Regions from separate parts of the Streptomyces sp. NPDC096205 genome, predicted to be linked through region 1. Evidence: riboswitches for the same ligand, from Rfam matches in the RefSeq annotation. Region 1 holds a riboswitch; the other holds the start of a gene.
The links. A riboswitch is a leader RNA that binds a small molecule or an ion and turns the genes downstream of it on or off. The one in region 1 is predicted to bind glycine.
Positions count from the first base shown of each region.

Region 2: it holds a riboswitch for glycine, as region 1 does, so the genes downstream of both, gcvT (glycine cleavage system aminomethyltransferase GcvT) here and gcvP (aminomethyl-transferring glycine dehydrogenase) in region 1, are expected to answer to the same signal.

Region 1 covers NZ_JBIWFS010000004.1:690,392-693,874, forward strand. The annotation lists gene gcvP (aminomethyl-transferring glycine dehydrogenase) at 1-1,374, opposite strand, end outside; glycine riboswitch at 1,550-1,645, opposite strand; gene ACIQ6Y_RS19195 (PRC-barrel domain-containing protein) at 1,760-2,161, shown strand; gene ACIQ6Y_RS19200 (DNA polymerase IV) at 2,423-3,483, opposite strand, start outside.
Region 2 covers NZ_JBIWFS010000012.1:31,771-35,253, reverse strand. The annotation lists gene ACIQ6Y_RS35850 (enhanced serine sensitivity protein SseB) at 1-266, opposite strand, end outside; gene ACIQ6Y_RS35845 (AAA family ATPase) at 335-1,003, opposite strand; glycine riboswitch at 1,176-1,269, shown strand; gene gcvT (glycine cleavage system aminomethyltransferase GcvT) at 1,438-2,556, shown strand; gene gcvH (glycine cleavage system protein GcvH) at 2,665-3,042, shown strand; gene glyA (serine hydroxymethyltransferase) at 3,051-3,483, shown strand, end outside.

The DNA.
Region 1 (3,483 bases):
CGCGTCCAGCGCCTCGACGTCGCCCTCGACACCGAAGGCGGCCCAGACGGCCTGGAGCTGGTCCCGCGTGGTGGTCTCGTCGCAGGACATCGACACCTGGTCGGCATCGACGAGGTGCAGGTTGACACCGTTCACACGCGCCGCGGCGACGACCTCGGCCGCACGGCCCTCGACGCGTGCACTGACCGTGTCGAAGAAAGAGCTGTGAACGACGTCAACACCGCCGGCCTTCAGCCCCTCAGCCAGGATCGCGGCGTAGCGGTGGGTCCGCCCGGCGATGCTCTTCAGCCCCTCGGGGCCGTGGTAGACGGCGTACATCCCGGCCATCACCGCGAGCAGCACCTGCGCGGTGCAGATGTTGCTGGTGGCCTTCTCCCGGCGGATGTGCTGCTCACGCGTCTGGAGAGCCAGGCGGTACGCCTTGTTCCCGTCCGCGTCCACGGACACGCCCACGAGCCGGCCCGGCAGGCTGCGCGCGAACTTCTCGCGCACGGCCATGTAACCGGCGTGCGGTCCGCCGAAGCCCATCGGCACACCGAACCGCTGCGTCGTACCGACCGCGATGTCCGCGCCCAGCTCACCCGGCGACTTCAGCAGCGTCAGCGCCAGCAGATCGGCGGCCACGGTGACGAGCGCGCCGAGCTCGTGCGCCTGGTCGATGACCGGCTTGATGTCGCGTACGGCACCGGAGGCGCCCGGGTACTGGATCAGCACGCCGTTGATCTCACGCGCGGCGATCTCGGCCGGGATGCCCTCGCTCAGGTCGGCGACGACGACCTCGACACCGGTCGGCTCGGCGCGGGTCTCGATCACGGCGATGGTCTGCGCCAGCGCGTCCGCGTCGATCAGGAAGAGGCCCTTCTTGTTCTTCCCCATCCGCAGCGACAGCGCCATGGCCTCGGCGGCCGCGGTGCCCTCGTCGAGCAGCGAGGCGCCGGAGGTCGGCAGCCCCGTCAGCTCGGCGACCATCGTCTGGAAATTCAGCAGGGCTTCCAGACGTCCCTGGGAGATCTCCGGCTGGTAGGGCGTGTACGCCGTGTACCAGGCCGGGTTCTCCATGACGTTGCGCAGGATGACCGGCGGGGTGAAGGTGCCGTAGTAGCCGAGCCCGATCATGGAGCCGAGGACCTGGTTGCGGTCGGCCAGCGAGCGCAGCTCGGCCAGCACCTCGGCCTCGGAGCGGGCGCCCGGCAGGTCGAGGGCGTCGCCGTTCTTGATCACGTCCGGCACCGCGGCGGCGGTGAGCTCGTCGAGCGAGCCGTAGCCGACCTGCGCGAGCATCTTGGCCCGCGCCTCCTGGTCGGGCCCGATGTGACGCTGCTCGAAGGGGATGCCCTGTTCGAGCTCGGAGAGCGGAATGCGCTGGGCGGTCATTGCGGAGGCCTCCTGGTCTGACGCGACCTTCGAGGGGCACCACGGCGCGGGTACCCCGACGGCCTCCCCCTCTGTCATCTCAACCTGAGAGCTTCACCGGCCGCCCGAGGGCGCCCGGCTTTCACCGTCGGTGAGAGCGGAAGCCGTCGACATCCGCCCTGCTTTCCAGAGTGACCTCGTCCGTGCGGTACGTGGGCCTGAGAGATTCCGGGGAGGATTTGCTCCTTCGGCGCCTCCGGTGACGATCGGAGGACTCTCCCGCACGGGGTCAGCAGCCGTCTGCAAGCCTACCAGCGCGCCCACCGCACGAGCCTTCGAGTGGCCGCGCACCCAAATGTGCTCTTTCGTAGTGCTTACGGATGATTTGCGACCAAGTGGAGGGCTCGTGCAGACCGACATCGATCCGCGCAACCTGATCGGCCGCAAGGCGTTCGACCGCAACGGCACCAAGATCGGCACGATCGACGAGGTGTACCTCGACGACGCGACCGGCGTGCCGGAATGGGCGGCCATACGCACCGGCCTGTTCTCCAGAGACGCCTTCGTCCCCCTGGAGCCCAGCGAGCTGATCGAGGGCACACTCCACGTCCCCTTCGACCGAGCCCTCATCAAGGACGCCCCCGACTTCGGCGTCGGCCGCCACCTCTCCCCCGAACAGGAACTCCAGCTCTACCACCACTACGGCCTCAACGTGGCCCCCTCACCCCCGCCCCCCGACCGGGACTTCGGCAACGTCGCGGGCCAGGACCCCCACAACGACCACGACCCGCACACGCATCCCCAATGACCTCCCCGCAGCCGGAGCCCCGCCCGGGTGCCGTCCGGGGGTAGTCCCGCGTATTCGCCGCCCCCTGAGCGCCACAGGGGGCACGCATCACGTCGGCCGCCGACCGCCGACCGCCGACTGCCGACTGCCGACTGCCGACTGCCGACTGCCAGCAGGGACGGTTAGGCGGACGGCCCCCGCCGTCGCCGGACAGCACAGCCCGCCCCACCGAGCCAAGGTCCACGGCCCACGTCCCACGTCCCACGGCCAAGGGCACGGCAGCTACACCGCCGAAGCCCCGTGAACTCCAGGCACCCCAGGCACCCCAGGCACCTCAGACACCTCCGCAGCCTCCACCACGCCCTCCACACGCTCCTCCTCCTCCACCCCCTCCACTCCCTCCACGCCCTGGACCAACGGCAACGGCTCCGCCCGCTCGAGCGCGGGATCGTCGATCCGGAACGTCCGCACACGCCCCGGCTCCGACCAGGGCGTCTCGAACCGCACGGTGATCCGCCCGAGCCCGCTGCCCTGCACCCACCCGTGCCCGTACTCGGCGTGCCGCACGTCATGCCCAGGAGCCCACCGCCGCTCCTCGGGCTCCACCGGCTCCCGCGCCGCCTCCTCGGCCGTCTCCTCCTCGTCGCCCGTCTCCGCCTCCCCGGCGGCCTGCGCGAACAGGTCCTCCTGCGTGAAGTCGGCCAGCCCGCTCACCCCGACCCCGAGCAGCCGCACCCCACCCGTGGTGTCGACGGAGTCCAGCAGCCGCAGCGCGGCCTCCCGCACGACCGCGGGGTCGTCCGTGGGCCCCCGCAGCGTCTCCGACCGTGTCAAGGTCGAGAAGTCGTACCGCCGCACCTTCAGTACGATCGTCCGCCCCGACAGGCCGGCCCCCCGCAGTCGCCGCACACACCGGTCGGCCAGTCGCTGCACCTCCAGGCCGATGCGCACCCGCTCATGGATGTCCACGTCGTAGGTGTCCTCGACGGAGACCGACTTCGCCTCCCGCTCGGCCACCACCGGCCGCTCGTCATGCGCGAGTGCCATGGCGTGGAGGGCGTGCCCGTGGGCCTTCCCCAGGAGCCGCACCAGCTCGTCCTCGCCCGCCTCGGCGAGCTCCTCGACGGTGTGGATGCCCGCCCGTCTCAGATGGTCCCCGGTCGCCGGCCCCACCCCCGGCAGGGTCCGCACCGACATGGGCCCGAGCAGCTCGCGTTCGGTCCCCGGCGGGATCAGGACCAGGCCGTCCGGCTTGGCCTGCTCCGAGGCGATCTTCGCCAGCATCTTGGACGCGGCCAGCCCCACCGATCCGGTGAGCCCTGTGACGGCCCGTATGTCCGCGC
Region 2 (3,483 bases), on a different contig from region 1:
GGCCCGGCGCCCAGGCGGAACTGTTCCTCGGAGCTGAAGACGGGCACGAACGCCTGGCCGTCGATCTCCAGGGTGGGCAGGTCCAGGGGGCCGCTGTCCGGGCCGCCGCCGTTGGGCAGGGGTACCCACACGAAGCTGCGTCCCAGGACCTCGACTATGCGGGGGCCGGCCGACGGCACGCCGAGGGAGGCGGAGAGCACCTCCTCGAGTTCGTTGCCGGGCCAACCGCCGTGCGGATGGGGGTGCGCCTGCGCCGGGAAGTCCATGTGCCGCCTACCGCCTGCCGAGAACCTGCTGAGGCTGAAAAGGCTAACCCGTGCGGGTGGCCGCCTTCTCAGCCCGTGAAGCCGATGCGCCGCAGCGTGTCCGCCGCGTCCCGGTCGAGCAGGACCGCCGAGCCGCAGCCGCGAGGCAGGGCGCCGCGCTCCGCCCGGCGCAGCAGCCGGGAGGCGGCGTGGCGGTGGCGGCGGAAGGCGTAGCGGGAGACACCGCGGCCGCGCTCGCGCTGCCCGGCCAGGGCCTGCTCGGGCGTGACGTCCAGGAGCAGCAGGTGGAGCATGCCGCCCCGGCGGCGGGCCGCACGGGCCAGCCAGCCGCGCACCCAGGCCTGCGTGCCGCAGTCGTGCACGACGACGCCCTCGCCGGTGCGCAGGGCACGGCGCAGCCCGGCGTAGTGCGCGAGCCGGACCAGGGGCCGGTAGACGGCGTACGGCAGGAGCCGGGGCGTGGCCGCGTCGAAGCGGTCGCGGGTGTCCTGGGAGTCGATGCGTATGCCCGGCACCGCGCGCCGCATGAGCGTGGACTTGCCGCTGCCGGGCAGGCCGGTGATCACGACGAGGTCGCGGGGACCGAAGAGCAGGGCGTGCGGACTGTGGCCACCGCGGTCGCGCAGGTCGCGGACGACAGGGGCGGAGGGGACCTCGCGGGCCGGGGCCGCGGCCTGCCCGGGCAGCGCGAGGGCGGGGGTCGTGGTGGCGTACGACGTGGTCCTGTTCACCGTGATCGTCCTCCCCTGGGGCGGGTCGTAGGACCCATGCCCATCGTGTGTAAAGAGACGGTAATGCGGTGCGGCCGGTGATTTCGTGTGCGTACTGCCACAGGCCGGTCACAGATGCGGCCTGCCGTGCCGGGCGGATGCGTGCAATGATGGCCCCGCCAACTGCATACCGGCCGTTTGAATCCGCGCGGGAGAGTCCCCAGCCTCGCTGGGGCGCCGAAGGAGCAAGTCCCTCCCTTGAATCTCTCAGGCCCCGTTACCGCGCGGGCGAGGCACATCTGAAAAGCGGACCGCTGATCTGCAGTGGTCCCACCCAAGGTGCAAGCCATGTCCCTTCCTGTACACCCGTTGTACGGGCGGTCATGGCGAACCTCTCAGGTTCCGATGACAGATGGGGAGGAATGACCTCGCCTGTCGTGTACTTGGGAGACGACCGACCGATGAGCAGTACCGAACTCCGCCGTACCGCGCTCGATGCGCTGCATCGTTCGCTGGGCGCGACGATGACCGACTTCGCTGGCTGGGACATGCCGCTGCGCTACGCCTCCGAGCGCGACGAGCACAACGCCGTGCGCACCAGGGCCGGGCTCTTCGACCTCTCGCACATGGGCGAGATCACCGTCACCGGCGCACAGGCCGCGGACTTCCTGAACTTCGCGCTCGTCGGCAACATCGCCGCCGTCGGCGTGGGCCGCGCCCGCTACACCATGATCTGCCAGGCCGACGGCGGCATCCTGGACGACCTGATCGTCTACCGCCTCGCCGAGACCGAGTACATGGTCGTCGCGAACGCCTCCAACGCCCAGGTGGTGCTGGACGCGCTGACCGAGCGCGCCGCCGGTTTCGACGCCGAGGTCCGCGACGACCGTGACGCGTACGCGCTGATCGCGGTCCAGGGGCCCGAGTCCCCGGGCATCCTGAAGTCGCTGACGGACGCCGACCTGGACAATCTGAAGTACTACGCCGGTCTGCCCGGCACGGTCGCGGGTGTCCCGGCGCTGATCGCGCGCACCGGCTACACCGGCGAGGACGGCTTCGAGCTGTTCGTGAAGCCGGAGCACGCCGTGGAGCTGTGGCAGGCCCTGACGAAGGCGGGCGAGGGCGTCGGCCTGATCCCGTGCGGTCTGTCCTGCCGGGACACGCTGCGCCTGGAGGCGGGCATGCCGCTGTACGGGCACGAGCTGACGGCGGAGCTGACGCCGTTCGACGCCGGTCTCGGCCGGGTCGTGAAGTTCGACAAGGACGGCGACTTCGTGGGCCGCGAGGCGCTCACCGAGGCCGCCGCACGGGCCGAGCAGAACCCGCCGCGGGTGCTCGTCGGCCTGGTCGCCGAGGGCCGTCGCGTCCCGCGCGCGGGCTACTCCGTGGTCGCGGGCGGCGAGGTGATCGGCGAGGTCACCTCCGGCGCCCCCTCCCCCACCCTGGGCGAGCCGATCGCCATGGCCTACGTCGACGCCGCGCACGCCGCGCCCGGCACCGAGGGCGTGGGCGTGGACATCCGGGGCACGCACGAGCCGTACACGGTCGTGGCGCTGCCCTTCTACAAGCGCCAGAAGTAGTCACTGCGGGCGTTCCGTGCGTGACTCTGCGCACATTGCGCTGCTCACGCACGTTCCCGGCAGTCCCCCCGTCATCAGCACATCCGCGCGTACAGGAGAATTCAGGCCATGAGCAACCCCCAGCAGCTGCGCTACAGCAAGGAGCACGAGTGGCTGTCGGCCGCCGAGGACGGTGTGTCGACGATCGGCATCACCGAGTTCGCGGCCAACGCGCTCGGCGATGTCGTCTACGCCGACCTGCCGGCCGTCGGCACCGAGGTCACCGCGGGTGAGACCTGTGGTGAGCTGGAGTCGACGAAGTCGGTGTCCGAGCTCTACTCCCCGGTGACCGGTGAGGTCACCGAGATCAACGAGGACGTCGTCAACGACCCGTCGCTGGTGAACTCGGCCCCCTTCGAGGGCGGCTGGCTGTTCAAGGTGCGCGTCTCGGGCGAGCAGGACGACCTGCTCGACGCCGACGCGTACGACGCCCACACCGCCGGCTGAGGAGACCCATGTCCGTCCTGAACACGCCCCTGCACGAGCTCGACCCGGAGGTCGCCGCGGCGGTCGACGCCGAGCTCGTCCGGCAGCAGTCCACGCTCGAGATGATCGCCTCGGAGAACTTCGCTCCGCTCGCCGTCATGGAGGCGCAGGGCTCGGTCCTGACGAACAAGTACGCCGAGGGCTACCCGGGCCGCCGCTACTACGGCGGCTGTGAGCACGTCGACGTCACCGAGCAGATCGCGATCGACCGGATCAAGGAGCTGTTCGGCGCCGAGTACGCCAACGTCCAGCCCCACTCCGGTGCCTCCGCGAACCAGGCCGCGCTGTTCGCGCTGGCCCAGCCCGGGGACACGATCCTCGGTCTGGACCTGGCGCACGGCGGTCACCTGACCCACGGCATGCGGCTGAACTTCTCCGGCAAGCAGTTCAACGTGGTCGCCT